4 regions of the Rahnella sp. PD4 genome follow, and region 2 is predicted to be linked to each of the others. Evidence: predicted binding sites of a transcription regulator. Region 2 holds the regulator's gene; each other region holds the start of a gene.
The links. Region 2 encodes CRP, which controls carbon source genes, mostly activating them, when cyclic AMP is high. Its sites were predicted from a motif close to ATGTGANNNNNNTCACAT; they were not measured.

Region 1: a site for CRP is predicted at 6,454-6,471, ahead of ACOZIO_RS06485 (ABC-F family ATPase). Genes of this name have one in related genera too.
Region 3: a site for CRP is predicted at 3,534-3,551, ahead of idnD (L-idonate 5-dehydrogenase). Genes of this name have one in related genera too.
Region 4: a site for CRP is predicted at 4,738-4,755, ahead of srlA (PTS glucitol/sorbitol transporter subunit IIC). Genes of this name have one in related genera too.

The regions. Positions count from the first base shown of each region.
Region 1 is NZ_JBLZQF010000002.1:389,289-396,847, forward strand. It holds gene xapA (xanthosine phosphorylase) at 1-808, shown strand, start outside; gene tsgA (MFS transporter TsgA) at 818-2,014, shown strand; gene ACOZIO_RS06470 (DeoR family transcriptional regulator) at 2,082-2,315, opposite strand; gene moeA (molybdopterin molybdotransferase MoeA) at 2,561-3,802, shown strand; gene moeB (molybdopterin-synthase adenylyltransferase MoeB) at 3,805-4,566, shown strand; gene ACOZIO_RS06485 (ABC-F family ATPase) at 4,836-6,431, opposite strand; gene ACOZIO_RS06490 (nucleoside-specific channel-forming protein Tsx) at 6,617-7,504, opposite strand.
Region 2 is NZ_JBLZQF010000005.1:10,505-18,063, forward strand. It holds gene ACOZIO_RS14105 (ABC transporter ATP-binding protein) at 123-2,042, shown strand; gene ACOZIO_RS14110 (LysE family translocator) at 2,097-2,699, opposite strand; gene ACOZIO_RS14115 (hydrolase) at 2,800-3,795, shown strand; gene ACOZIO_RS14120 (YheU family protein) at 3,792-4,037, shown strand; gene ACOZIO_RS14125 (phosphoribulokinase) at 4,189-5,058, shown strand; gene ACOZIO_RS14130 (OsmC family protein) at 5,062-5,469, opposite strand; gene crp (cAMP-activated global transcriptional regulator CRP) at 5,832-6,464, shown strand; gene ACOZIO_RS14140 (YccS/YhfK family putative transporter) at 6,526-7,559, shown strand, end outside.
Region 3 is NZ_JBLZQF010000005.1:249,075-256,633, forward strand. It holds gene ACOZIO_RS15135 (hypothetical protein) at 70-606, shown strand; gene ACOZIO_RS15140 (GNAT family N-acetyltransferase) at 612-1,091, shown strand; gene ACOZIO_RS15145 (GNAT family N-acetyltransferase) at 1,101-1,553, opposite strand; gene ACOZIO_RS15150 (helix-turn-helix domain-containing protein) at 1,583-2,149, opposite strand; gene ACOZIO_RS15155 (benzoate/H(+) symporter BenE family transporter) at 2,288-3,490, shown strand; gene idnD (L-idonate 5-dehydrogenase) at 3,613-4,644, shown strand; gene ACOZIO_RS15165 (DJ-1/PfpI family protein) at 4,732-5,328, shown strand; partial or broken gene ACOZIO_RS15170 (isochorismatase family protein) at 5,457-5,999, shown strand; gene ACOZIO_RS15175 (GlxA family transcriptional regulator) at 6,047-6,961, shown strand; gene ACOZIO_RS15180 (RNA-binding domain-containing protein) at 7,061-7,559, shown strand, end outside.
Region 4 is NZ_JBLZQF010000003.1:207,520-215,078, reverse strand. It holds gene gutQ (arabinose-5-phosphate isomerase GutQ) at 1-631, opposite strand, end outside; gene srlR (glucitol operon DNA-binding transcriptional repressor SrlR) at 624-1,397, opposite strand; gene gutM (transcriptional regulator GutM) at 1,477-1,839, opposite strand; gene srlD (sorbitol-6-phosphate dehydrogenase) at 1,892-2,671, opposite strand; gene srlB (PTS glucitol/sorbitol transporter subunit IIA) at 2,694-3,056, opposite strand; gene srlE (PTS glucitol/sorbitol transporter subunit IIB) at 3,066-4,055, opposite strand; gene srlA (PTS glucitol/sorbitol transporter subunit IIC) at 4,103-4,651, opposite strand; gene cueO (multicopper oxidase CueO) at 4,911-6,515, opposite strand; gene ACOZIO_RS09815 (YacC family pilotin-like protein) at 6,724-7,071, shown strand; gene speE (polyamine aminopropyltransferase) at 7,286-7,559, shown strand, end outside.

The DNA of each region.
Region 1 (7,559 bases), on a different contig from region 2:
CGCCGCGATTATTCGCCAGCGCGCCCCTGATTTTATTCCGCAGGCCGCACTGATTTTAGGCTCCGGCCTCGGTACGTTGTGCGACGACATGAGCGACGCAGTGACCATTCCCTACAACGAACTGCCGGGATTTCCGCAAAGCAGTGTCGCCGGTCATGCCGGTGAACTGGTACTGGGTTATCTGGAAAATGTGCCGGTGATGTGCATGAAGGGTCGCGGCCATCTCTACGAAGGGCACGGTATGTCAGTGATGACCTGTGCGGTGCGCACTTTTAAACTGCTCGGCTGCGAATTTATGCTGGCCACCAACGCCGCCGGGTCGATGCGTAAAAGCGTCGCGCCGGGTCGGTTAGTTGCGCTGACCGACCATGTCAGTTTCATGCCCGAATCGCCGCTGACAGGCCCGAATGACGAGCGTTTTGGTCCGCGCTTTTTCAGTCTCGCCAATGCCTACGACAAAGATCTCCGCGCACAACTTCACACCGTTGCCGCAGGGCTGAACATTGAGGTCGCAGAAGGCGTATTCGCGGCCTATACCGGCCCGAATTTCGAAACCCCGGCGGAAATCCGCATGATGCAAATTTTAGGGTGCGACGTAGTGGGCATGTCCATCGTGCCGGAAGTGATTTCTGCCCGTCACTGCGGGCTGAAGGTGCTGGCGATTTCCGCCATGACCAATTTCGCCGAAGGGCTTTCTGATACACCGCTTTCCCACGAACAAACCTTACGTTGCGCCAGGCTGGCCGTCGGAGATTTCACGCGACTGATCCGCGCCTTTTTCGCCCATCTTTCAGCCAGCGTAAAATAAGGAGCGGCTATGGAACAGGCATTCAACCGCCAGCGGATCAATATGATTTCCTGGCTAAGCTATTTCTTTACCGGCGCGCTGGTCTCCACACTCGGGATTGTTATCGGCCCCGTTTCGCAGGCCTTTGGCAAAGATCCGGGATTTATCGGCCAGATGTTTACGCTGATGAATATCGGTCTGTTCCTGCCGATCATGGTCAGCGGCGTGCTGATGCGTAAATTCAATCCGGGCAAACAGCTGATCACCGGTTCAGCCGTTTCCGTGCTGGCCTGCATTGCGCTTTTCCTGATGCCCACCATCACGATGTTTGGTATCGGCGTGTTCCTGATTGGCGCGTCGTCGGGGATCATGATGTCCATCGGCAGTTATCTGGTGGTACGTATTAATGAAGATCCGAAAAAACGCTCGGCGAATTTAATCCTCACCGATTTCTTTTTCGCTCTGGCGGGCGTGGTGCTGTCGCTGCTGCTGGGCTATCTGTTCCAGCATGGCGCAAGCTGGCTGGCGATGTATGGCGTAATGGCGGTGCTGAGTCTGGCGATGATTGTGCTGTGCGTCGGGCAGACCTTCCCGTCGATTCCGCAGGCCGCACAAACCACGATGGCAACTGAAACTGAGGTGACGCGCTGGGGGATGTCGGTCTGGGTGCTGTGTTTTGCACTGTTTGCCTTCCTGCTGGCCGAGCCGATTTTTACCATGTGGCTGCCGAGCTGGCTGAAATCGCATTTCGGCATGGCGGCGGATCGGGCCGCATTTTATATCACGACGTACTGGACGGTGAAATCCATCGGCCTGTTTGTGAATCAGTTCACTGTCCGCTTCGTTAAGCTGCGCACTTATCTGCTGCTTTCCGCGTTTGTCGGACTGATGTGCCTGGCGGTTGCCGCTAACAGCGCGGACCCGATGTTGATCCTTGTTTGTGCCGGTTTGTTCGGTTTCTGCAATTCGGGGCTGTTCTCGGGCATCATGAGTTATGGCAGCTTGCAAGTCAGTAATTCTCCGCCGACGCTGACCTCTGCCTTGCTTACCCTCGGCACCCTTGGCACGCTAATTTTTTCCACACTCTCGTCGCTGGTATACAGCCGGTACGGTCTGTTCTGGGCGCTCAATAGCGCGACTGTGGCTTACGTTTTCCTGCTGCTGGCGCTGATTTTCGCCGCAGTAAACAGCAAAGCGGAAGCCCTGGAACAACAGCCTGCACGCTGAACGCGGTATCGTGCATATAAAAAAAGGAAGGCTTAAAAGCCTTCCTTTTCCCTCTTCGTTGCTGCGTTTATAGCTGCGGGCAACGTTGCAAACTGTTTAGCCAGGATGTTTCAGGCTGAGCGGCCAGACGACGCGCGCGTCCGTGGCGACGTAAAATCAATCCTTTGTCCTGCATTTCACTCAGATCGCGTCTGATCGTTTCGAGACTTACATCCAGCGATTGTGCCAGTTCGCTTACCTGTAGTACTTCATGTTGTTCAACCAACTGAAGGATGGCCTGATGGCGATTTTTTTTAAGCACCGGTTATTCCTGTTTATATGACAGTTGTGTGACTTAAATCACAAATAACGGTAACTATCATACCCGCGTTACATTGTTAATTTTGGGATCGATCTCAATTATTCAGGAATCTCCGTCGAATTTTTACGCCCTTAGCGATTTTTGGTTCGCTGCGTTTCTCTGTCATACTGTGCGTATGCTTCATTTCCCCGCCCGGCTCTGGTGAAATTATCTGCACAACCGGGACGAATTACTGAGGATTTTTCATGGAATTCAATACTGCCGGTCTGATCTCGCTCGACGAAGCGCTGGATAAAATGCGTGCCTGTGTATCGCCTAAAATAATTCAGGATGCCGAATCCCTCCCGCTCGCCGGCGCGGCTGGCCGCATTACCGCCACCCCGGTGCTTTCGCCGGTTTTCGTCCCACCTTTTGATAACTCAGCCATGGACGGCTATGCCGTGCGCTGCGCAGATTTACAGGATGGTGCGGTTTTCCCGGTCGCGGGCAAAGCCTTTGCGGGTGCGCCTTTTCATGGCGAATGGCCAGCCGGAAGTTGTATCCGTATCATGACCGGTGCGCCGGTGCCTGCGGGCGCTGACGCCGTGATCATGCAGGAGCAGACCGACGTTTCGGATGCCGGTGTACGTTTCACGGCTGAAATCACCCGGGGCCAGAATATCCGTCTGACCGGTGATGACATAAAACGGGGCGACAGCGTGCTGCCTGCCGGTGTCCGGCTGGGTGCGGCAGAATTGCCACTGCTGGCTTCTCTGGGCGTCACCGATGTGAATGTCTGGAAGCCGCTGAAAGTCGCCGTATTTTCGACTGGCGATGAACTGCAGCCGGTGGGGACGCCTTTGCAGGAGGGGCAGATTTACGATACCAACCGTTTCGCTGTACGCCTGATGCTGGAAAAACTGGGCTGCACCGTGCTGGATTTAGGTATTATTCGCGACAATCCGCAGGCGCTGCGTAAAGCTTTTGAAGAAGCCAATGCTTTTGCGGATCTGGTGATTTCCAGCGGCGGCGTGTCGGTCGGTGAAGCCGATTACACCAGGCAAATTCTGGATGAACTGGGTGAAATTGGTTTCTGGAAACTTGCCATGAAACCGGGCAAACCTTTTGCTTTCGGCAAACTGAAAAACAGCTGGTTCTGCGGTTTGCCGGGGAATCCGGTGTCGGCCGCACTGACGTTTTATCAACTGGTTCAGCCCTTTATTGCGCAGTTATCCGGCCATACGGCCTGGAAGTTCCCGCCACGGCTGAAGGCAATAGCGGTGACGCCACTGAAAAAATCTCCCGGACGTCTCGATTTTCAGCGCGGTATATTCAGCACCAGCGCCGGGGGGCAACTGGAAGTACTTACCACCGGCCATCAGGGGTCGCATGTATTCAGTTCATTCAGTCAGGCCAACTGTTTTATCGTGCTTGAACGCGGGCGCGGCAACGTAGCAGCGGGCGAATCCGTTGAAATCGAACCGTTTAACGCCCTGCTGCGGAGCTGAACATGTCTCAATTGCCGGAACTGACGGACGCCGAAACCCTGCGTTATAACCGCCAGATCGTACTGAAAGGGTTTGATTTCGACGGTCAAGAACAGCTGAAATCCAGCCACGCACTGATTGTTGGTCTGGGCGGTTTAGGCTGCGCCGCCGCTCAGTATCTGGCTGCCGCAGGTACCGGCACGTTAACATTGCTGGATTATGACACCGTCTCGCTGTCAAACCTGCAACGCCAGACGCTGCATACTGATGCCCGGATCGGTATATCGAAAGTAGAATCTGCCGCTATAGCGCTGGCGGCAATCAATCCGCATATCGTTATCCATCAGATTAATGCACAGGCCAGCGACGACAGGCTGCGTGAAGTGATTGCTACCTGTGACGTGGTGGTCGACTGCACCGACAACGTCACCACCCGGAATCAGCTGAACGGTGAATGTTTCGCGCAGAAAAAACCGCTGGTTTCCGGCGCTGCCATCCGCATGGAAGGCCAGCTCAGCGTATTTACTTATCAGCCACATGAACCTTGTTATCAATGCCTGAGCCGGTTATTCGGTGAAAATGCGCTGACCTGCGTGGAAGCCGGGGTTATGTCCCCTCTGGTCGGCACTATCGGCAGTTTACAGGCGATGGAAACCATCAAACTGCTGACGAAATTCGGCGAAACGCCGCGCGGCAAACTGCTGATGTATGACGCCATGACGTTGCAGTTCCGCGAAATGAAACTGATGAAAGACCCGCATTGCGAAGTGTGTGGGGGTTTTTGAATCAGTAAATTCAGACACAAAAAAACCGCCTTTATCGGCGGTTTTCTATTTTTTATGACACCCAAAACAATTCGCAAAATCATTCGCGTTGTATCAAGGCGGCAACTGCACGAATCCCCGGGAGCTTACATCGGTAAGTGACCGGGGTGAGTGACCAATCTGCCGGGAGCAGATTGGAACGCTGCTTGCAGCGGCTCCTTCAGGAGCGAGGCCCATGGATGGGCCGAGTAACGCAGCCAACGCCGAGACAACGCGAAGGATGCAGCGAATTAACTATTGATGCCCTGACTACGCAGGTAGTCTTCATAATTACCGGAGAAGTCGATCACACGCGTCGGGGTCATTTCCAGAATACGGGTTGCCAGAGAGCTGACGAATTCGCGGTCATGAGAAACGAAGATTAGCGTGCCTTCGTACATTTCCAGTGCCATGTTCAGCGACTCGATGGATTCCATATCAAGGTGGTTGGTTGGTTCATCCATAATCAGAATGTTAGGGCGTTGCATCATCAGTTTCCCGAATAACATACGACCTTTTTCACCACCGGAAAGCACTTTCACTTTCTTCTTGATATCGTCCTGACCAAACAGCAGACGGCCTAACACACCGCGTACGGCCTGCTCGTCGTCTTTCTCGGATTTCCACTGGCTCATCCAGTCGAAGACGTTCAGGGTTTCGTCGAATTCATATTCGTGATCCTGCGCGTAATAGCCGATCTTGGCATTTTCAGACCATTTTACTGAACCACTTTCCGGCTCATGCTCACCGACCAGCGTTTTCAGCAGGGTGGATTTACCGATGCCGTTGGCACCCAGAATCGCGACTTTTTCGCCCACTTCCAGCATCAGGCCGAGATTTTTAAACAGCGGACCGTTGTCAAAACCTTTGGTGATTTTTTCCACTTCCAGCGCATTACGGAACAATTTCTTGTCCTGTTCAAAACGCATGTAAGGGTTCTGACGGCTGGATGCTTTGATTTCATCAAGCTGAATTTTATCAATCTGACGGGCACGGGAAGTCGCCTGTTTAGATTTTGAGGCGTTCGCGCTGAAGCGGCTGACAAACGATTGCAGTTCTGCAATCTGCGCTTTCTTCTTGGCGTTATTGGCACTGAGAAGTTCACGGGCCTGCGTTGCCGCCGTCATGTATTCATCGTAGTTGCCCGGATAAACACGCAGTTCGCCGTAATCCAGATCCGCCATGTGCGTACACACCATGTTCAGGAAGTGACGGTCATGCGAAATGATGATCATGGTGCTGTTACGTTCGTTCAGCACCTGCTCCAGCCAGCGAATGGTATCGATGTCCAGGTTGTTCGTCGGTTCGTCGAGCAGCAGAATTTCCGGATCGGAGAACAACGCCTGCGCCAGCAAAACACGCAGCTTAAAGCCCGGCGCGATTTCGCTCATCGGGCCATAATGTTGTTCGACAGGAATGCCCACACCCAGCAACAATTCACCCGCACGGGATTCTGCGCTGTAGCCGTCCATTTCACCGTAAGCGACTTCCAGATCAGCCACTTTGTAGCCGTCTTCTTCACTCATTTCCGCCATTGCGTAAATACGGTCGCGCTCTTCCTTCACTTCCCACAATTCAGTGTGGCCCATGATAACGGTGTCCAGCACGCTGAACTGTTCGAAGGCGAACTGATCCTGGCGCAATTTACCCAGACGCTCGTTCGGGTCCAGCACGACATTACCGCCAGAAGGCACTAAGTCGCCACCGAGGATCTTCATGAAAGTGGACTTGCCACAACCGTTCGCGCCAATCAGGCCATAACGGTTACCGCCGCCAAATTTCACGTTAATGTTTTCAAATAACGGCTTGCTGCCGAATTGCATGGTGATGTTGTAAGTACTTAGCACAACGCTCGCTCTTAATTGGGAAATGTGATTTGGCGCGCATTATGCCACAACGGCGCGTCAGGATCGCCTGTAGTTGTGGTCATTTTTCACTCAATAGCTAAAAAAATGCCTGACAGGGGACTTTTCAGAAAGCAACAAAAGCAAAAACCCGACCTAAGCCGGGTTTTCCAGAACAACGGTTGAAATCAGAAGTTGTAGCCGATTACACCGTAGTAACCCCAGCCGGTGGACTTCACATCGAAGTTACCGTTACCGAAGTTCAGCTCAGCGCCGTCAGCCCACTGGCCGCCGTTATGGAAGTAACGCGCCACGAACGAGTAATGCCAATGTGTGTAGTTCAGCGACAGGATATGGCTGGAGGCGATAGAGTTGTTAGAACGCGCTTTATTGCCGTTCAGATCACGGAAATCGTCATCGCCCAGTGAGGAACCCCAGTCGAAGTTGGTGAACCCGATATAGCTCAGGTTGCCGCCCCATAATTGCGTCAGAGGAACGAAGTATTTCACTTTGAAACGGTAACCGTCCCAGCTGTTTTCATTCGCCGCGCCGTAGTTTTCCCACTGATATTTCGCATACACGTTCAGGGACAGGCTCATCGGCAGACCGGTGTCGATGTCGGTGCCCAGACCCATGTACCAGGTATTCTGACGGTTATCGCTGTCCGGCCCCATATCGTAGATATAGTTGTTCGCGAAATACCATTCTTTGAACGGACCGAAACTCAGATCAGTACCGGTCAGTTTATCGATAGAAAAACGAGGTTCAATTTCCATAAACAGCGGAGAACCGTTTTTATCCCAGATACCGGTATCATTGCCGTTACCGGCGCCGAAGGTTTTAGGAATATCGATATAGCCGTAGAAATCAAACCAGTCTTTGTGTGCAAACGCTTCATATTCAAGGTAAACATCGTTACGCAGCGTAGGCCCGAAACGGGTATCGGCGCTACCTACAACGTTGACACTCTGGTGCCACCAGTCAGAAACAAATTCGCCCTTGCTATCATCAGCGAGCACGGTCGCGCTGTAGGACAAAGCCATCAAAGCGCCTGCTGCAATAATTGTATTTTTCATATTTTTACCAGAAGCGGGGGGTGGAACAACGCCTTGCCACCTTCAGGCGTTGCAT
Region 2 (7,559 bases):
TCCAAAGCGTCGTCAGGGTGCGGTTTTTCCGTTACCATGCTTCGCAAAGACAAAATGGGACGCGATACGTCTTGTTTAAATCATTATCATGACAATTTAACATACTCTCAACACGGCGCTTTATGATTGTTTTCTCCTCCTTACAAATCCGACGCGGCACTAACGTGCTGCTGGACAACGCGTCTGCGACCATCAATCCCGGCCAGAAAGTCGGGCTGGTGGGCAAAAATGGCTGCGGTAAATCCACCCTGATTTCACTGCTTAAAGGTGAAATGAGCGCCGACGCAGGCAACCTGACTTTTCCGTCCAACTGGGCACTGGCCTGGGTCAATCAGGAAACACCGGCTCTGGACGAGCCTGCAATAGAGTATGTTATCGACGGTGACCGCGAATTCCGTCAGCTGGAAGCACAATTACAGCACGCCAACGACCGCGATGACGGCCACGCCATCGCCACGCTGCACGGTAAACTTGATGCAATTAACGCCTGGACCATTCCGGCGCGTGCGGCGAGCCTGCTCAGCGGGTTGGGATTTACGCAGAATCAGTTACAGCAGCCGGTCAAATCCTTCTCCGGCGGCTGGCGCATGCGTCTCAACCTTGCGCAGGCGCTGATTTGTCGTTCCGATTTACTGCTGCTTGACGAACCGACCAACCACCTGGATTTAGACGCGGTGATCTGGCTTGAAAAGTGGCTGAAAAGCTACACCGGCACGCTGGTGCTGATTTCTCATGACCGTGATTTTCTGGATCCTATTGTCGATAAAATACTGCATATCGAACAGCAGACGCTGAACGAATACACCGGTAACTACTCGTCTTTCGAACGCCAGCGTGCGACCAAACTGTCGCAACAGCAGGCTTTGTTTGAAAGTCAGCAGGAAAAAGTGGCGCATCTGCAAAGTTATATCGATCGTTTCCGGGCGCAGGCGACCAAAGCCAAACAGGCGCAGAGCCGTATTAAAATGCTGGAGCGCATGGAGCTGATAGCCCCGGCGCACGTAGACAATCCTTTTCATTTTAGCTTCCGCTCACCGGAAAGCTTGCCCGATCCGCTGCTGCGGATGGAAAAGGTCAGCGCCGGTTATGGCGACACCACGATTCTGGAGTCGATCAAACTGAATCTGGTGCCGGGTTCACGTATCGGTTTACTCGGCCGTAACGGTGCAGGTAAATCGACGCTTATCAAACTGCTGGCCGGAACCATGCCGCCGCTTCACGGGGACATTGGGCTGGCAAAAGGCGTCAAACTCGGTTATTTCGCTCAGCATCAGCTGGAGTTCCTGCGCGCAGAAGATTCGCCGCTGCAACATCTGGTGCGTCTGGCGAATAAAGAAACCGAACAGCAATTGCGCGATTATCTCGGCGGATTTGGTTTCCACGGCGATAAAGTGACGGATCCTACCGGGCGGTTCTCCGGCGGTGAAAAAGCGCGCCTGGTGCTGGCGCTGATTGTCTGGCAGCGCCCTAACCTGCTGCTGCTTGATGAACCGACCAACCACCTGGATCTCGACATGCGTCAGGCACTGACCGAAGCGCTGATCGACTTTGAGGGTGCGATGGTTGTCGTGTCGCATGACCGCCACTTATTGCGTTCCACTACTGACGATTTGTATCTGGTACACGGCGGCAAAGTGGAACAGTTCGACGGCGATCTGGAAGATTATCAGCAATGGCTGGTGGACATTCAGCGTCAGGAAAGCCAGCAGGATGCACCGGCTAAAGACGGCGGCGTTAACAGTGCGCAATCGCGTAAAGATCAGAAACGTCGCGAAGCCGATTTCCGCAACCAGACTCAGCCACTGCGCAAGCAAATCACCAGGCTGGAAGCACAGATGGAGAAACTGGGTACCGAACTGGCAGCAATTGAAGCCCGTCTGGCCGACTCCGCCATTTATGACATCAGCCGTAAGGCCGATCTCACGGAGTGTCTGCAACAGCAGACCAAAGTGAAAGGTGCGCTGGAAGAGACTGAAATGACCTGGCTCGATGCCCAGGAACAACTGGAAGAAATGTCTAAAACTTTTGATATCGACAGCTGATCGTATGCTCACAAACGGGAAAGGAGCCGTGATGGCTCCTTTTTGGTCTGTAAATTAATGCCAGATTAACAGCACACAGGCGGCGGTCAGAATACCCATCGCAATGTTAAAAGTGTACCACGCACGCTTGCTGCGCAGCAGGCGACCAATCACCGTGCCGAAGCCAAGCCAGATGATGCCCGATACCAGGTTCACCAGGAACATCCCAAGGCTGATACCGGCAATCGAAGGATTATAGGCGGCGCCCGCCAGACTGAAGCTCGCGACCGCACCCAGTCCCATCAGCCAGGCTTTCGGATTAAGAAATTGCAGCAACCAGCCCTGATACAAACGGATCGGTTTTGGCGGCGGCGCACCGGTTTCCAGTTTTTCATAGGCAGACGTTGCAATCTTCCACGCCAGCCACAGCAGATACAGGCTACCGGCGATTTTGAGAAACAGGTGTAACGCAGGATAAATCGTGATGAGACCGCCGACACCAAAGGCCACCAGCAGCAAAATACTTTGCATACCAAGCATAATGCCGACCATCAGCCAAAGTGAACGGAAGAACCCAAAGTTAGCGCCAGACGTGGTGAGTAACATATTGTTCGGGCCGGGGGTAATGGCGGCGACCCATAAAAATCCAAGCATCGATAAAAATAAACCAGGTTCCATTTAATTTGGGTTCTCCGACCCGAAAGATGTGCGATAGCATTGAAGCTAACAGCGTGATATTGATCGCACAAGAGCCTCTTAAGAGAAATTTATTCATCTTATGGTTGAAACCTTTCGCCCCTTACGCGGGGCCAGTAATCCGCACATCCAGACGCTACTCCCGCGACTGATAAGACGGCATGCAACACTTAAACCTCACTGGCAAAGGCTGGATACGCCGGACGGCGATTTTCTGGATTTAGCCTGGAGTGAAGATCCGGCACAGGCGCGACATAAACCTCGCATGATCCTGTTTCACGGCCTGGAAGGCAGCTTTTACAGCCCGTATGCGCACGGCTTATTGCAGGCGTGGAAAGACAAAGGCTGGCTTGGTGTGGTCATGCATTTCCGCGGATGCGGCGGTGAACCTAATAAGCTGCTGCGTATTTATCATTCCGGTGAAACCGAAGATGCCCGCTTTTTCATTCACTGGCTCAATGAGACCTATGGCGAAGTCCCGACCGGCGCGGTAGGTGTGTCACTCGGCGGCAATATGTTGACGTGTTATCTCGGGCAGGAAGGCGAAAATTGTACGTTGAGCGCCGCCGTGGTGGTCTCCGCACCGCTGATGCTGGAACCTTGCGCTTACCGGCTGGAACGCGGTTCATCACGGATTTATCAGCACTATCTGCTCGGTCAGCTCAAAGGCAATGCCTCGCGTAAGCTGGCAAAATACCCTGGGACATTGCCCGTCACGCTGGCGCAACTGAAAGCCATGCGTCGTCTTCGTGAATTTGACGATGCTATTACCTCAAAAGCGCACGGATTTACCGACGCGCTGGATTATTACCGCCGGTGCAGCGGTCTGCCGTTACTGGCACAGGTCAGAACCCCCCTGCTGATTATCCACGCCAAAGACGATCCGTTTATGACACCCGACGTCATCCCGAAAGCAGAAGATTTACCGGATTGCGTGGAATATCAGTTAACGGAACATGGCGGACATGTCGGCTTTGTGTCCGGCAGCTTACGTAACCCCCAAATGTGGCTGGAACAACGCATTCCGGCCTGGATCGCCCCCTATTTAGAAAATAAGACTAAGGAAAAAACAGAGTGATTATTCCCTGGCAGGAACTGGATCCTGAACTGCTCACCAGCGTGGTGGAATCCTTCGTATTGCGCGAAGGCACCGATTACGGCGAGCAGGAAAGATCGCTGGAACAAAAAGTCGATGACGTGAAACGTCAGCTGAAAAGCGGTGATATTGTGCTGGTATGGTCAGAGTTGCATGAAACGCTGAATATTATGCCACGCGGTCAGTTCCGCGCCGGGCAGGAAGAAGTGCCGCAGGACGGGTAGAGCCGCTCGAAAGCAGGTTGTGACAACCTGTCACTTCGCGAATAAATATGGTAACAATAGGCTTAATTATGCGCAGCACGGCACTACATTTTCAACCACAGAAAAGACCGCGTCACGCCAGCCTGTATCCCCTTTCTGGAGAAAAGCATTTATGTCAGCCAAACATCCTGTTATTGCCGTTACCGGTTCGAGCGGTGCAGGCACCACGACCACCAGCGTGGCGTTTCGTAAAATATTTCAACAGCTTGGCTTACGCGCTGCGGAGCTGGAAGGCGACAGTTTTCACCATTTCACCCGTCCTGAAATGGATGCGGCGATCCGTAAGGCACGCGATCTCGGGCGCCACATCAGTTATTTCGGGCCGGAAGCCAATGACTTTGGTTTGCTGGAAAAAAGCTTTATCGAATATGGCAAAACCGGCACCGGCCGTTCACGTAAGTATTTGCATACTTATGACGAAGCGGTTCCCTATAATCAGGTGCCGGGCACGTTTACGCCATGGCAGGCGTTGCCGGAACCAACGGATATCTTATTCTATGAAGGCCTGCACGGCGGTGTAGTGACAGACAAAATTGATGTCGCCGCCCAGGTCGATTTGCTGGTCGGCGTTGTGCCTATCGTTAACCTGGAGTGGATCCAGAAACTGGTGCGCGATACCGGGGAGCGTGGCCATTCACGTGAAGCAGTGATGGATTCCGTCGTGCGTTCGATGGATGATTATATCAGCTACATTACGCCGCAGTTTTCCCGCACCCACATCAACTTCCAGCGTGTGCCGACTATCGACACCTCAAACCCGTTCGCAGCAAAAGCCATTCCGTCACTGGATGAAAGCTTTGTGGTGATCCATTTCCAGGGACTGGACGACATCGATTTCCCCTATCTGCTGGCAATGTTGCAGGGGTCATTTATCTCGCACATCAAAACGCTGGTGGTACCAGGTGGGAAAATGGGGCTGGCAATGGAGCTGATCATGGCGCCACTGGTGCAGCGCCTGATGGAAGGTAAGAAAATCGAGTAAACTTTATTCCGCTGCAATCACTTCAAAGCTGTGGGTGATGGTGGCCGCTTTACCCAACATCAGAGACACTGAACAGTATTTTTCGGCAGAAAGGCTGACCGCACGTTCAACAATCTTATCGGTCAGATCCTTACCGGTGACGATAAAATGCAGATTGATATGCGTGAACAGACGCGGCGCTTCTTCGCGGCGTTGTGAAGTCAGCTTCACTTCACAATCACGCACGTCATTACGGCCTTTCTGTAAAATAGATACCACGTCAATTGCACTGCAGCCGCCTGCGGACATCAGTAACATTTCCATCGGGCTTGGGGCTTTATCGCCCGCGTTACCATCCATTGAAATCTGATGACCCGACGCTGACTCACCTAAAAAGGTCAGCCCTTCAACCCATTTGACACGTGCGTGCATGAACTATTCTCCCGGTGAATAAACTTTTAGAAATCTGCTCTCAGAGTACCCTTTAGACCAAAATCTGGCAACGTAACCCGATCGCCATCATGCTGAAGCGAGACAACAGAAGACAGCATCTCAAACCTGTGCTACAAACAAAGCCGAAACATACTTTCCAGTAAATTGCGGTGACGGTTTTTGCGGTTTAAGAACAGAACCCACGGTGTTAACAGCAATAAACAGGCTGTTGCACTCCGACATCCGCTTGCAGCATTTCTGGGGAGTTATATGCTGAAAGGGCGCTTTGGATTTGAAGTGCCATACAGGGAACTCTGAGCCCTGTGATTTTGGGCAGCGATAACAACAGAGGATAATAGCTAATGGTTCTCGGCAAGCCACAAACAGACCCGACTCTTGAATGGTTCCTGTCTCACTGTCATATACATAAGTATCCTTCTAAAAGTACGCTGATTCACCAGGGTGAAAAAGCCGAAACGCTTTACTACATCGTGAAAGGGTCAGTTGCTGTCCTGATTAAAGATGAAGAAGGCAAGGAAATGATACTGTCCTACCTTAACCAAGGTGACTTCATCGGTGAGCTGGGACTCTTCGAAGAAGGTCAGGAACGTAGTGCCTGGGTACGTGCTAAAACTGCCTGTGAAGTGGCTGAAATTTCGTATAAAAAGTTCCGCCAGCTGATTCAGGTTAACCCGGATATTCTGATGCGTCTCTCCGCGCAGATGGCCAACCGTCTGCAAGTGACGTCAGAGAAAGTCGGCAACCTTGCCTTCCTCGACGTAACCGGTCGTATCGCTCAAACGTTGCTCAACCTGGCTAAACAGCCTGATGCAATGACCCATCCGGACGGGATGCAAATCAAGATTACCCGTCAGGAAATTGGCCAAATCGTCGGTTGTTCACGTGAAACAGTCGGACGAATCCTCAAAATGCTGGAAGATCAGAGCCTGATCTCCGCACACGGGAAAACGATTGTCGTTTACGGCACACGTTAATCCCTCGAAAATTGGCGCGGCAGAATACTGTCGCGCCTTTTTTATGGGCTAAGCTTTACCCATGACGTTATGGCGAAAACTGTTTTACCATCCTGAAGTGAATTACGCGCTGCGCCAGACGCTGGTGTTGTGCCTGCCTGTTGGCATTTGCTGGCTGTTTGGCAACTTGCAAATGGGTCTGCTGTTTTCCCTCTGCCCGGCCTGCTGTAACATCGCCGGTCTGGATACCCCGCACAAACGCTTTTTCAAACGTCTGATCGTCGGCGGTTCACTGTTTGCCGTGAGCAGTATTCTGCTGCAACTGATGCTGGAAAACTGGCACGTTCCGCTGCCGCTGATCATGCTATCGCTGGCGTTATTGCTCGGCGTTACCGGTGAAATCAGCCCGTTACATGCGCGCCTGTTACCCGGCGCGCTGGTAGCCACTATTTTCACACTGAGTATGGTCGGCGTGCGCCCGATGTGGCAGGCACCGGTGCTGTTCGCAGCAGGCACAGCCTGGTACGGGGTGTTTAACTGGGTGTGGTTTCGTATTTCGCAAGAACAGCCTATGCGCGAAACGCTCAGCCAGCTTTATCTGCAACTCGCGGATTATTTCGAGGCCAAGTACAGTCTGCTGACGCAACATACCGATCCCGAGACGGCGTTGCCGCCATTACTTACCCGTCAGCAGCAGGTTATCGATCTGATTGCCCTGCTTTATCAGCAATTACACATGCTGCCACAACACGGACATCATCATCACCATAAGCGACTGTTTCAGCTTTTTCAGGTTGCTCTCGATTTGCAGGAGCACATTACCGTCAGCCTGCATCAGCCGGAGGAAGTACAGAAACTGGTTGAGGAAAGCCATGCAGAAGCGGTAATCCGCCGCAATGCGCAGGTGATTTCCACCCGTCTTCGGGTGATTGCCGGCGATATTCTTTATCACCGTTTATCTGAGCGCTTTACCATGGCCAATGAGCTGGCTGCGCTGGAGAAAATCGCCGCGCGTAATCCGGACAATCCGGTTGGCCAGTTTTGTTATTACCATTTCAGCCGCATTGCGCGCCTGCTGCGGACCCAGCGCCCGTTATACCGGCGCGATCTGATGAG
Region 3 (7,559 bases), 240 kb from region 2:
CGCATCCTGCGCCGGTCTCCCTATACTGCTGTTATGTCGGCTGATTCAGCACCTGTTCAGGAAACTCCTATGAAGTCATGGCTCTTACCTCTTCTGCTGCTTGCGCCGCTCTGCTCGCAGGCGGCATCCACGCCGAAAGAAATCAAAGCACGGTTCAGCCAGTTCAAGGTCGGGGATAAAACCATTTGCCTCGATGACGTGACTTACGCCAACAACAGCAAAATGAAAGTGATCGAGAACGGTTTTGTCGTCTCGAAGCGCAAGAATGTGCTGGTTTACCAGAGCAACACGTTATTTCTGCTCGGTAATGACGTCACGGTGAACATTAAGGCCGTGATTGAAAGCCGGGCGGGGAAAACAGGATTCAGTAACCAGTTTAAACAGGCGATGATCCGGGTCGACGGAATGGATGATCCGACACGCGCCAGTGAGAAGGCCAAAATCATTCAGTCTTTTGAAGACGTGATTGCAGATAAAAATAATGAAACCCCTTACAGCTCGGTGGCGCTGACGGATAAAGGCTACATCATCACGCAGATGGAAAGTCATTCCACCACCATCAGCGAATGCTACGTTACGCCGTATAAAAAATCGCCGAAGGAGTGATTCTGATGACCTTTTTATCCGCTATGCGTGATACTTTTTACCCGCAATTTTTTGATCGGCTGGTCAGCGATTACGCCAGAGAAAATGTTAGTTCAGGCCGCTGGCAGCAGGAAAATGCGCTGACACGATCACAAGGTGAAATAACGCGTTTGCTGCCGCAGGGCCTGGCCACACCGGATAATTATTTGTTTGAAATAAGAACAGAGGCCGACGGGGAAACTGCGGGGTATATTTGGTTTGCGGTCAGTGAGCGTCAGGGCGAGCGTAGCGCTTTTATTTATGAAGTGTCAGTGTTTCCGCAATTTCGCCGTCAGGGTCATGCCCGCGCAGCCTTTTTACAGCTGGAAGAAAAAGTGCGCGGACTGGGTTTGACATCTGTCGGCCTGAATGTGTTTTATAAAAACAGTGCTGCGCAGGCGTTATACAGCAGTCTGGGCTATGCGCCGACCAATCTGACGATGGTAAAAGCGTTAAGCGCAGAATGACAGCGCCGGTCAGCGCTGGTATTTAATAAAATCAGTCAGCCGCCCCACACGATCGTACAGTTTGCGGGCAGTATGATTCGAGGTTTGGGTCGTCCAGTAGACGTTAGCTTTATTGTTTTCATCGGCGTAGGCGTAAACCGCTTCAATCAGTTTTTTCCCGATCCCCAGTTTACGCGCGCCGTCATCGACATATAAATCCTGCAAATACACCACCTGCTGCATATGCCAGCCATGATCGTGATTGATACAGTTCACCAGACCGACCAGTTTCCCCTCATACTCCGCCACATAGCCAAACATACTGGCATACTCGGGCTGCGATAACCGCCGGAAGGTGTGATCAAACTGCGCCGGATCGAGCGTCGACTGATAAAAATCCAGGTAATCGCGCCATAACATTTCCCACTCCTGACGGTCTGCGGGCGTTAACGGACGGATCACCACATCTTGCGGCTGGCTCATCGGGACATTCTCCTGAGGAAATGAAAACGTTACGGACGTGACTGCGGATAATGTATCAGGTCGTGGAAACGTACGGAATGACCGCTTTCATTGCGGTAAGCGTGCGGGCAATCGGCGGCAAAACGCAAAGCTTCACCGGCACTGAGCAGGCGCGTCATACCGTCCACCGTCAGTGTCAGTTCTCCTTCGATAACAATGACATGCTCAATCACACCGGCTTCGTGTGGCGTGGATTCGCTGCATCCACCCGGTTCAAGATCGATAACAAACATGTCCATACGCAATGTGGTGTCAAACGGAAACAAAGGCACCACGCGCATTCCTGAGCTGTCGCTGTTAAACGTGGTCAGCAAACCGTGCCGGTGCAATGCCGCCGACTGCGCAGGCGGGGTTTCAAGAAACTCCGAGAACGAAACATTCAGGCCACTGGCGATTTTCCATAGCGTCGCAACGGTCGGGCTGGATTCGCCGCGTTCAATTTGCCCCAGCATTGCCTTGCTGACACCGGTGTGTTCTGCCGTCTGGCTGAGGCTCCAGCCACGTTCGCTGCGAACGGCTTTCAGCTGGCTGCCAATATGGCGGGTGAGCTCCTGCATCCTGACTCCTCTGGCAATCATTTTTAGCGATCATGGTTGTGCGCTATAACGCACAATGATATTTTGAGCGCATCCGATGTACGCTATAACGCACAACAGCATACCGCCAGCAAGCGGTAACCAGAAGGAATTTCACCTATGGCCTCGCGTTTCAGTCCGCAGGATTTGACATTTTCGGCGGTAATCGCCGGATTTGTTGCGGTTTTAGTCGGTTATACCAGCTCCGCAGCGATTATCTTTCAGGCAGCGGAAGCGGCAGGGGCCAGCGCGGGACAAATTGGCGGCTGGCTGAGTATGCTGGGTCTGGGAATGGGGGTCACCAGCATCGGGCTATCACTGTATTACCGCACACCGGTGGTGACGGCCTGGTCGACACCCGGCGCGGCGCTGCTGGTCACCAGCCTGCCCGGCACCTCACTTAACGAAGCCATTGGCGTATTTGTCTTTGCCACCGGGCTGATCCTGCTGTGCGGCGTGACCGGCTTATTCGCCCGACTGATGCATTACATCCCGCAGGCGCTGTCAGCGGCGATGCTCGGCGGCATTCTGCTGCGCTTCGGGCTGGACGCCTTTACCTCACTGCAAAGCAATTTCGCCCTGGCAGGCACCATGTGTCTGGTGTATCTGCTGGCAAAGCGCGCCCTGCCGCGCTATGCGGTGGTGCTCGCACTGGCCGCCGGGCTGATCGTCGCCGGATTACAGGGTGATATTGCGCTGCACGGCCAGACGCTGACCTTCGCCGCACCGGCGTTTGTGATGCCGCATTTCACGCTTTCCTCAATTATCGGCATCGGCATTCCGTTTTTTGTGGTGACCATGGCCTCACAGAATGCGCCGGGCATCGCCACACTGAAAGCGCACGGCTATCATCTGCCTGTTTCGCCCCTGATTTCCTGGACGGCGCTGACTGCGTTAGTTTTAGCGCCGTTCGGCGGTTTTACCATCTGTATCGCCGCCATTACCGCCGCGATTTGTATGGGCGAGGATATTCATCCCGATCCTAAAAAACGCTATATGGCGGCCGTCTCGGCTGGCGTTTTCTATCTGATTGCGGGCGTGTTTGGCGGCTCCATCGGCATGGTCTTTACCGCCCTGCCACAGGCGCTGATCCACACCATCGCCGGGCTGGCGTTGCTCGGCACCATTGCAGGCAGCCTGTACCGCGCGCTGGAAAACGAGCGTCAGCGCGACGCGGCAATTATTACGTTTCTGATCACGGCTTCCGGTGTCACGCTGCTGGGTGTCGGTTCGGCATTCTGGGGTCTGGCGGGCGGTGTGATAACTCATCTGATCCTCAGCATGCCGGCGCGAAATCGTGATAAATCCGCCGGGAAAAGTTGAGTCCGTTCAAGTTATGGGTAACAGGTTTTCGTAACACGGCACAAGGTGACGACGATCACATTTTCTGACCGGTAAACCCTCTTTACTGGGTGCAATCAGGCCCTTTAAAGAGCGAGAATCCCATGACTATTGCCACACAATCCTGCGTCGTGACCGGGAAAAAAGACGTCTCGGTGATCCACCAGACCCTCAGCTATACCGGCCAGGGCACGCTGGTGAAAATCACCCGCGGCGGCATCTGCGGTTCGGATCTGCATTATTACGAACACGGCGCTGTCGGTGATTTCAGAGTGCGCGAGGCGATGGTACTTGGCCATGAAGTGGTCGGTGTGGTGGAGAAATCGGATAACCCGCGTTTGCAGCCCGGTCAGAAAGTGGCGCTGAACCCGAGTAAGCCGTGCAAAGCCTGCAAGTACTGTCTGTCCGGTGACGAAAACCAATGCACCACCATGAAATTTTTCGGCAGCGCGATGTATTTCCCGCACATCAACGGCGCGTTCACGCAGTATAAAATCGTCGACAGCGACCAGTGCATTCCTTACGACAATCAGGTCAGTGACCGCCTGATGGTGTTCGCAGAACCGCTGGCCGTCGCCATTCATGCCGTAAACCAGGCGGGCGATATTCATGGTAAAACCGTGTTTGTTTCCGGCGTAGGTCCGATTGGCTGCTTAATCGTGCTGGCAGCAAAAGCCAAAGGCGCGGCGCAAATCGTGGTGACCGACCCGAGCGAACGTTGCCGTACGCTGGCACTGGCGGTTGGCGCAAATAAAGCACTGGACGCTGCACAAGGTGATTTCAGCGAATATCAGGCAGAGAAAGGCTTTTTCGATGTCTCCTTCGATGCCTCCGGCCATCCGTCTTCCATCCGCCGTTGTCTGGAAGTGACCCGCGCACGCGGCACCCTGGTGCAGGTTGGCATGGGGCCGGTAGTGAATGAATTCCCGCTGATGTCGCTGATTGCCAAAGAAATTAACTGGGTCGGCAGTTTCCGTTTCACAGAAGAATTTAATACTGCCGTCGAATGGCTGGCGAATAGAACCGTCGATCCGATGCCATTGCTGTCAGCAGAATTCCCGCAGGAAAGTCTGGTGGAAGCGCTGGAATACGCCCTGGATAAATCCAAAGCGTCAAAAGTGCAGCTGGTCTTCTAGCCCGGTCTGCAATACCAGTCACAATATCAAAACACCGTTTCATTTTATGATGTCCTCTGATTTTTATCCTCAGAGGACATTTGCATTATGGTAAAGGACAAGGCGAAAAAGCAGGTCGCGCTGCTGCTGGCTAACGGATTTGAAGAAGGCGAAGCGGTGATTGTGCTCGATATTCTTGAGCGGCTGGAGATTCAGGTCACCACGCTGGCCTGCCAGGAAAGCCTGACGCTGCGCACGTATCACGGCATTCAGATGCAGGCCAACGAACTGCTGTCCGCGCAGGGCGACCGCTTATTTGATGCTGTGGTAATGCCCGGCGGACCGGAAGGCTCAGTGGCGCTGGCGGCCAGTAAAGCGGTGGTGGAATTTGTCCGACGTCACGACGACGCCGGTAAACTGATCTGCCCGCTGTGCTCCGCTGCCGCGCGTGTGCTGGGCGGGAACGGTCTGCTGAAAGGCCGTCGTTACGTCTGTTCCGGCGATTTATACCAGGACGTGAAAGACGGCGTTTACGTCAATCAGTCCTTTGTGGAAGACGGTAACTTGCTCAGCGGAAAAGGATTAGGGCTGGCGTTTGACTTCGCCTTTCAGCTGGCGTACCGCCTGACCGGCGATGCTGAAACCACCAATTTCCAGGCTGATCACATCGATTATCACCACTGGCGCGCCGGCCAGAAGCGTTGATCAAAAAGTTGAACCGGGGCAGATGGCGCAGGTCGTCCGCCCCGGTCAGTATCCTGTCCGTTTTTGGCATTCTTCCCTTTCCAATTCAGGCGCACACTGATTTCACACTCACCAGATGGAGTCCGTAAATGACCCAAAGCGCCCTGTTAAATATCGACGTTCAGCGTTCATTTGAACAAAAAGACTTCTGGCAACAGGATGATTTACCGGCTTTCAGCGAAGCCCTCAACGGCCTGATCGCTGGCTGTCAGACCCGCAATGTACCGGTTATCGATGTATTTCACGTCAACCCTGATGGCGACTTTTCGCTGGCCTCCGGTCTGGTCACGCCAATGACTTTTCTCACACACCGGCCGCAGCATGTTGTGCATAAACATGTCCACAATGCCCTGACCGAATCCGGCCTCGATAGCTGGTTGCGCGAAAAAGGTATCACGCATCTGATTATCGCCGGTATGCGCACCGAGCAGTGCTGTGAAACCACGGCCCGGGTGGCGTCAGACCTCGGCTATTCAGTGACCTTTGTCACCGATGCGACACTGACATTTCCGATGACGCACGCCAGTGGTCTCACGCTGAGCGCACAGGAGATCAAATTGCGGACCGAACTGGTACTCGCCGACCGCTTTGCCACTGTCACTGACGTGACCGGTGCGCTGGCGCAACTCGACCGCACTGTGTGAAGATAGCGTTTTTCCCCACAGACGGATGAAGCACTATGCAGCGCAATGTCTACTTTGTGACGCTCCCCGGCGTGATGTCGTTAGATCTTACCGGCCCGGCGGAAGCGTTGCGCCTGAGCGGGCAATTTTCGCTTCATTATATCGGGCCGCAGCCGGAAGTGATGATGTCAACCGGCCTGATGGTCAGCCATTTGCAGCCACTGCCGCAAAGCCTGCCCCCGGGCAGTATTGTGATCATACCGGGTGTGGCAGAATCCGACGAAAACTTCTCCTCACCGGTCGCACAGACCGCCTGTGAGTGGCTGCATCAGCAAAAAAGCGCCATTGAAGCAGGAAATTTAAGACTGGTATGCATCTGTTCCGGCAGCCTGCTGGCCGGGCAAGCCGGTCTGCTCGACGGCTATCAGTGCACCACGCATCACGATGTAATCGGACGGTTGCGCGAGCAGGTACCTGCTGCCCAGGTGAAAGATAACCGGATATTTGTCGAAGACCGTTCGGTACTGACCAGCGCAGGCATCAGCGCCGGTATCGATCTGGCACTACATTTGATCGCCACACATCTTGGGCCGCAGGCCGCGCTGGATGTTGCCCGCGAAATGGTGGTCTATTTCCGCCGTGGCGGTGATGATCCGCAACTCTCTCCGTGGCTGCGTTACCGTAATCATCTGCACCCCGCGGTGCACCGTGCGCAAAACCTGATTGCTGCCGAGCCGGAATCGGCCTGGCAGGTGGAAGATGTTGCCGCCAGGGCGCACATCAGCGCACGCCACCTCACCCGTTTGTTCCGACAACATCTGGGCATCAGCGTGCGTGACTACCACGAGCAATTGCGTATCGCCGTGGCGCAACAACGCCTTCAGCAGGGATCCGGCATCGAAAAAGCCGCACTCGCTGCGGGCTTCTCATCCGCACGGCAATTACGCCGGGCGCAGGAACGGTGGGCGTAATATCAGGTCAACCGGGAAGTCACAAGAACACGTATATTATTTTCTCCTGATTAAGAATAAAATTCCTTCAGTACTTAACCATGACTTCAGGAAATTGAGATGTTTAAGATAACAGACTTAATTGATCTCCAAACCCTTGCTGAATCTGTCGAGTTAGAATTTAAACAAGCACAGGGGCAGGATGGTCAAGGGAAATTACCTCAGGATTTTTGGCCAACATATAGTGCAATGGCTAATACCCGAGGAGGCTATGTTGTCTTAGGTGTCAAAGAAAAAAAGGGTCAGTTCATTCCTGTAGGAATTAATGATCCGGAAAAAATCAAAAAAGAGTTGTTTAACAATCTTAACAATAAAAACCTGGTAAATATAAATTTGCTAACAGATGCAGATGTGCAAACAACACTTCTTGATAACAAACTCATCCTTGTGATCCATATTCCTATTGCAAACCGACATCAAAAGCCTATTTTCCTTAAAAATAATCCTCTTGAGTTTACCTATATCAGGCTTCATGAAGGCGATCGCCATTGTTCTCAGGAGCAAGTAAAAAGAATGCTGGCAGAGCAGGTTGAGGATAGCCGAGATGATAAAATTCTCA
Region 4 (7,559 bases), on a different contig from region 2:
CCGGCAGACGATCGCCGGTGCGCATCAGGTGATGTACGCGGTTCAGCAACCGCGCACCCAGGCTGCCGCCGGGATGGGAACGGGCAAAGTCTTCTGCGCCAAAACCGCGATGCCGCATCAGTGCCATCGCCAGCGCATCCCCCATCATTAAGGTATTCACCGCGCTCGAGGTCGGTGCCAGCCCCATCGGGCAGGCTTCGCGCTCGACACTGATATCCAGTACACAATCTGCCGCCAGCGCCAGCGGAGAGTCTTTGCCGCCGGTGATGGCAACCAGGCGGGTTCGGTTTTCTTTCAGCAACGGCAGGATCAGATCCAGCTCTTTTGCCCGGCCGGAATAAGAGATAAAAATCAGCACATCTTCGCTGCCGATCATACCCAGATCGCCGTGCAATGCTTCGGCAGGATGCACAAAGAACGCCGGTGTGCCGGTACTGGCCAGTGAAGCAGCAATTTTTTTGCCGATATGACCGGATTTTCCCATGCCGGAAACGACGGCTTTGCCGGTGCAATTGAGCAACAAGCGACAGGCGCAGAGGAAATTATCATCCAGACGCGTCAGTAACCGGCGGGCTTCTTCAATTTCAATTTCCAGCGTTTCACGGGCGTAATTCAGTAATGCGTCACTCATCGTCTTCCCCGACCAGAATAATGCGGATCCCTAATTTTTCGATGGCATCACGGTATTGGCTGCTAAGCCCGCTGTCCGTGATCAGCGTATCGACCTTACCTAAATGGCACACCACATTCGGGCTTTTACGACCAAATTTTGATGAATCCACCAGCAGGAAAATACGTTCAGCCGCTTTACACATTGCCTGACTGACACCGTGAACTTCGTTGAATGTCGTGACGCCGCCATCCAGATCGACACCATCAGCACCGATAAACAGCTTATCGAAATTGAATTTATCAAACGCGCTTTCGGCCAGACTGCCGTGGAAGGAAGAGGATTTTTTGCGGTAGGTGCCGCCCGGCATCAAAATGGTCTGGTCATTATCCAGCTCGACCAGCGCATTGACGATATGCAGGCTGTTGGTCATAACCGTAATGTTATTAAACTGGCTGAGAAAAGGCACCATCTGCATCACGGTGCTGCCCGCATCAAAAATCAGCGAGTCGCCGTCCTGGATCTCCCCGATAGCTGCGCGGGCGATACGCAGTTTTTTGCCGGTATTGATGTGGGTTTTACGGTCGATAGGCTGGTCGCCTTCTTCACGACTGAGCACCACACCGCCATAAGTGCGGATCACTGCGCCCTCTTCTTCCAGCAGGGTAAGATCTTTGCGGATAGTGGTGCCGGTTGTGGCGAAATGCGCGGCGAGATCGTCCACCGCCGTTTTTCCAAATTGCTGCAAATGCGCCAGTATCGCCGCCTGCCGTTGCTTAGGTTTCATCACGATTTTCGCTCAAATTTTAAGATAAATTCACAGCCATCATTCTTTTTGAAAGATAATAGCTTTTAAAGTGAAAATATCATGATTTCGGTTCAATCGCTAATGATAGTGCAGTTTGAATATTCGGATCTTTCGGGAAGATCACACCTGACATCAATTGTTCCCGGCTCATGCCCTTAAGCGTCGTGACCGGCTGAGGACGGGCGAAAATTGTCAGGCCGCGCAGTAAAAATCCGTCACAGACTTTTTCCTGTTTATCGAAAGCCAGCGCCAGTACCACTCGCGGCTTGAAACGTCCGCCGGAACGCCCGACGCCCACCTTTCCCTGCATACACAACCTGTCAAATGCCCGGTTAAAGCGCTGCAACTGCCACCAGCCGAGTGCGATTTGTGCCACCCAGGCCAGTACCGCACAGAGTATTAATGCCGAAGTCGGGGTCATTATCTTCTCCTTTATGTCAAAAATCCGCCCCTGTAAACAGAGGCGGAACACATCAGAACATCACCTGACCGCCGGTGATATTGATCGACTGACCGGTGCAATAAGAGGCTTTATCGCTGGCATAAAACAGCAGCATATTCAGCACATCCTGATAGTCACACCCGCGTTTGAGCGGCACTTTATCAATGTAATACTGCTCGACTTCGTCGGCCTGAATGCCCAGTTTTTTGGCGTACTGCGGCAATAATGACTGAAACATCGGCGATTTGAGTAAATTGCCCAGCATCAGTGAATGCACGGTGATGCCATATTCCGCCAGATCCAGCGCCAGAGACTGCGTCAGCCCCACGCCGCCGAACTTGGCCGCGCTGTAACCGGCATTATGTTTGCTGCCCACTTTGCCGGATTTAGAATTGATCTGGATGATGCGTCCCGGAATACGGTCGCGGATCATCAGACGGGAAAACTCCCTGGCACAGAGGAAGTACCCCACCAGATTGACCTGCAACGAGAGGTCAAAATCGTTGAGGGCAAAATCCGTGATCGGCGATGCCTTCGCCATCCCCGCGCTGTACACCAGCAAACTGACCTTGCCGAACGTCTGATCCACCGCTTTCGCCAGCCGGACTACGCTGGCTTCACGGGTAGCATCAACAGCAAACCCGAATGCCCTTTCCCCGCCAAACTGCCGGTTAATCTGCTCTGCCACGGAGGCAGCATTTTCCTCATTCAGATCCGCCACCGCCACGCGATAGCCGGATTCAGCCAGCCCCTGACAGAGAAATGCGCCCAGCGTCTGCCCCCCGCCGATCACGACTGCAACCTGTTCCATTACTGACTCCTGACTCTGCTAGTTAATCGATAAATTTCAATACGCTGCCCAGCGGAATATCGTCGGGCGCGGTGCCTTTTACATGTACGCTGCCGGGAAATTCCGCTTCGGCACTGCCGTCAAAACGCAAAGTGATATGCCCCAGTTCACGCAAATTTTGCATTGCCACCTCTCCCACGGCAGTCACCGGATAACGCACATCTGCCAGTTCCATGTACGCACCACGGTGCAGTTCCCCTTGCATGTCCCCGTGCCGGTGGATGAAGCAATAATCCTGAATATCCGCCGGCGCACCTTCACGGAAGGTGATCAGCATCTGGTCGGTTAAGGCTTCACGGGCGAAGTCGCCGATTTGCGTAATCGTGGTTTGATAAATGGTTTGCACAGTGACTCCTTACTGATAAATGAAAGCGGAAGCGGCCCAGGCGATAAGTACCGTCGGCGCACCGGTCAGAAAACGGCTGACCAGCACCGAAGGCACACCGACGCGCACGGTGTCTTGTTTGGCTTCAGCCAATGAAAGCCCGACAGGAATGAAATCGCACGCCGCCTGAGCGTTGATGGCGAAAAGTGCAGGCAGTGCCAGATGTGGCGGGATATTGCCCAGCCCGATCTGCACCCCGACCAGTACACCGATGACTTGGGCGATCACCGCGCCGGGGCCGAGGAAAGGAGAAAGCAGCGGGAAGGAACAGATCAGCGCCAGCAACACCAGCCCGACGGGGCTTTTCGCCAGCGGCGTCAGCCCGTGCGCCACCAGATCGCCCAGACCCGAGGCCATAATGATGCCGATCAGCGCCGCCACGAAGGCCATAAACGGCAGGATGGTTTTGAGCACGGTATCGATGGTGTCGCGCCCGGCCTGGAATAAAACGGCCACGCCGGAGCCCATGCCCATACCGACTTTCGCCAGCAGGCCGTCGCTCTGTTCGGTGATTTTTTTTGTGGTGTCGTAATCACGCCCTGCCCCAGCCGGTGCGGGTTTAGCCGTCACCGTGGCCGGTTCAGCGGCGTCTGCATTTTCCAGCACGATGTCATGCTCACGGACACCGGAAACATAAATGTCTTCGGTAATAAACTGTGCCAGCGGGCCTGATTTACCGGTCGAATGGATGTTAACGGTCGGGATGCGCCGTTTTGGGTAGATGCCGCAGCGCAACGTGCCGCCGCAGTCGATCACCGCCACACCGATTTCTTCTGCCGGTGGTTCACCTTCTTTAAAACCGTCTACCGTTTCCCAGCCGGTCAGTTCTGCCAGCTTGTCGACGATCGCCGGGCGCGTGCCCGCCGTGATATACATCACTTTTTTGCCGGGCACCGCGTCAATCAACAACGGCCCACCCCAGCCACCTTCACCCCGGTTAATGCGAATCGTAACGCTCATTTTCTGCTCCGCTTTTTAGAATTTGACCTGATTAGAATTGACGCTGATTACAGCCGAACCTCACGATCAAGCTGAATGCCCATCTTGCGTTCAAAGATGCGTGTGGTGAGATCCGTGACCCAGCCGCGGAAGAAGTTAGTCACCATGCCGACCAGGAAATAACTGACGGCCAGCGGTCCGAGCGGTAATCCCAGCGTGGTCAGCCCGCTGGCAACGCCGAGATACACAAACAACTCACCGGGGTTAATGTGCGGGAAGAGGCCGTTCATGGAATGGCAGCTGTAAGAGCCAGCAGCGTAATAACTGGGTTTGTAGATTTCAGGCATAAAACGGCCAAGACTGAGGGTCATCGGGTTACAGAAAACAAAGGTGCCAATCACCGGTAACAGCAGATACCGTGAAACCGGATCCCCGGCACAGCGCTGCGCCAGACGTTCGATCCGCCGCTGTCCGACAAAAACGATCAGCGCGTTCATGACCACCAGCAAACTAATCAGGAGAGGCAGAATGCCGGTGACCATCCCGACAAACACTTCTCCTCCTTTTTGAAACAGGCCGATAAACCACCCGGCACCGTGCGTTATTACGTCAATCATCATCTTCTCCTGTAGGGATACGTGGGTTTAAGCTTTCATGTTTTGTCACTCCACGCAGGAAATATAATCATTATGAATTAATATTAATTATATATTGATCACATTTTGAAAGTTTAATCTTTCAATTTGAAAGATTGAAAATCATGAGAGCGCACAGGTAAAGACAGGGACGAGGGAAGATACGGAAAGGGGCGGGCCGGATAATGGCTCCGGCCCGCTGATTTTTAAGAAATTACAGAAAGAAAAGCAGTTATACGGATTACGCTGATACTGTGAAGCCAAGCATCATGCCGGTATCTTCGTGTTCAAGCAGGTGGCAGTGCGCCATGTAGGCATGTTGTTTACCGGCAAGATGGTTAAAACGCACCAGCACTTCGCTGCGGGCACCTTCAACGCGCACGATGTCCTTCCAGCCCTGACGATGGGCCGCCACGGGCTGACCGTTTTCAGAAAGAATACGGAACTGTGTGCCGTGGATATGGAAAGGATGCAGCATCATGTCGCCCTCGCCCGAGATAGTCCATTTCTCATACCGGCCTTGTTTCACATCGAAAGCAGGAACGTTCATGTCGTAGGCTTTACCGTTAATTTTATTGCCCTGCATGAAATCGTAACCCGCGGATGATTTACCCATGTCCATCCCGGCCATGCCGCCATGCCCGTCGTGGGCAGAATCAGACATTCCCGGCATGGCTGCCATCTCGTCCCCGCCATGATCCATGCGCATTCCGGTCATCGCATTGTGTCCGTACCGTTTCATCAGCGCCGCCATACCTTGCTGATCGAGCTGCGGATCCATCATCAGTTGCAGCCAGCGGGTCGGCAGATTATCGACTGACACCAGCGCGGGCAGCGGCACCAGCGTGTCCGGCAATGCGCTGCCGCTTTGAGTCAAAGTCGGCTGAATACGCAACACCGGCAATGGTTTATCGAACGGTGCCAGCGTCATGCCCATCTGCTTCACCGGCAACGTGACCAGATCAAACGCTTTGCCGTCGCTGCAATCAATCAGCACTTCAAAACGCTCGCCTGTCAGTAACGGCAGATCACTGACTTTCACCGGCTCAGGCAGGAAACCGCCGTCACTGGCGATGACATACATCGGCCGTTGATCGCTGGTGGCGATATGCAGTGAGCGGGCATTACAACCGTTGAGTAAACGAAAACGTACCCAGCCACGGGAGATCCCGTGCTGCGGATACACCGCGCCGTTAGTTAGCATGTGCTGCCCAAACCAGCCGACGGCGGCAGTCATGACGTCCATCTGATAATCGATTTTACCGGCATCGTTTAAGCGCTTATCCTGCAAAATGACCGGAATATCATCCACGCCCCAACGTTTCGGGATTTGTAACAGATCACTGCTTTCATCTTCAATCAGCACCAGCCCGGCGAGCCCCATCGCCACCTGATAACCGCTGGTCTGATGCGGATGCGGGTGAAACCAGCAGGTCGACGCGGGCTGATCGAGTTGCAAGCTGACTTTGCGATTCTCACCGGGTCCGATCAGACCTTGCGGACCACCATCCACATCACCGGGAATTTCCAGCCCGTGCCAGTGAACGGTGCTGGCCACATCCAGCCGGTTATTGATGGTGACACTGACCGGTTTACCGCGACGGATACGCAGCGCGGGGCCAAGCAGATTACCGTTTATGCCCCAGGTTTCGGTGTTCACACCGGGCAGAAACTGGCTCTGGCCGCGTTGTAATGTGAGCATAATGGCGCTGTGGATATCCGGTTCAAGTAATGCAGGAACAGGCAATGCCGGGCGGTCTGCAGCGAGCGCGAAGCGGCTCCAGCCAGGCAGCGTAGTGGCAGCGCCCATCAGGGTCGTCCACTTCACGAAATCGCGACGGTTCATTTTTCAGTCCTTATGAGGGGGTGACCAGACGGATGGCGCAAACGTGCCATAATAGTACAACAGCCTACCCCTTCCCCTAAGGGGAAGGTCAAGCGCCTTCGCGGCAAAAGAAATTTGGTGCCGCTCAGCGCAAATATGGTAACGTCCTTTTAACTGCCTGTGAGCCAAGTCTTCCTGACTTTCAATCTACAAGAACAAGAACACACCCATGAAAAAAACAACACTGTGTTTGTTATTACTGTCGCTGCTCGGTTTCTCCTCCGCCAGTCAGGCGCTGAGTGAATCCGAAGCGGAAGATCTGGCGGACCTGACGGCCGTCTTCGTTTATCTGAAAAATAACTGCGGTTACGAACAACTGCCGAATACCCAAATCAAACGGGCTATCGTATTTTTCGCACAGCAAAACCGCTGGGATCTGAGCAATTACAACAGCTTTAACATGCAGTCGATGGGCGAAGAAAGTTACCGTGATCTGAGCGGGATCGCCGTGCCTAAACCGACAAAATGTAAGTCTCTGGCCCGTGACTCGCTGAGTTTACTGGCCTATACCAACTGAATTCCGTCAGCCAGTTTTTCAGCCGTGTGCTCCGTCATTGTGATGCCGGAGCCTGTTCCCTTCCCCCGCTTTCCCCAACTTTTCGCGCCACGACAGCCTCGTCTACACTTAACCTACATTCACCTGTCTGAAATTCAACCGTGCATGGACAGGCAGAGTTAGCTATCATGTGCGCCCATTTTTATGGCTGCGATTGATCAGGAGAAACAACGACATGTCCCGGAACTCGTCATCCAAAGAAATATGGCATGAGACGCTGCACGATCATTTTGGTCAGTACTTTAGCGTCGATAAAGAGTTATACCGTGAAAAAACCGATCACCAGGATCTGGTCATTTTCGAAAATGCGGCGCTGGGTCGCGTCATGGCACTCGACGGCGTGGTGCAAACCACTGAGCGTGATGAATTCATTTACCATGAAATGCTGACCCATGTGCCTTTGTTCGCTCACGGCCACGCTAAAAAGGTGTTGATCATTGGCGGCGGTG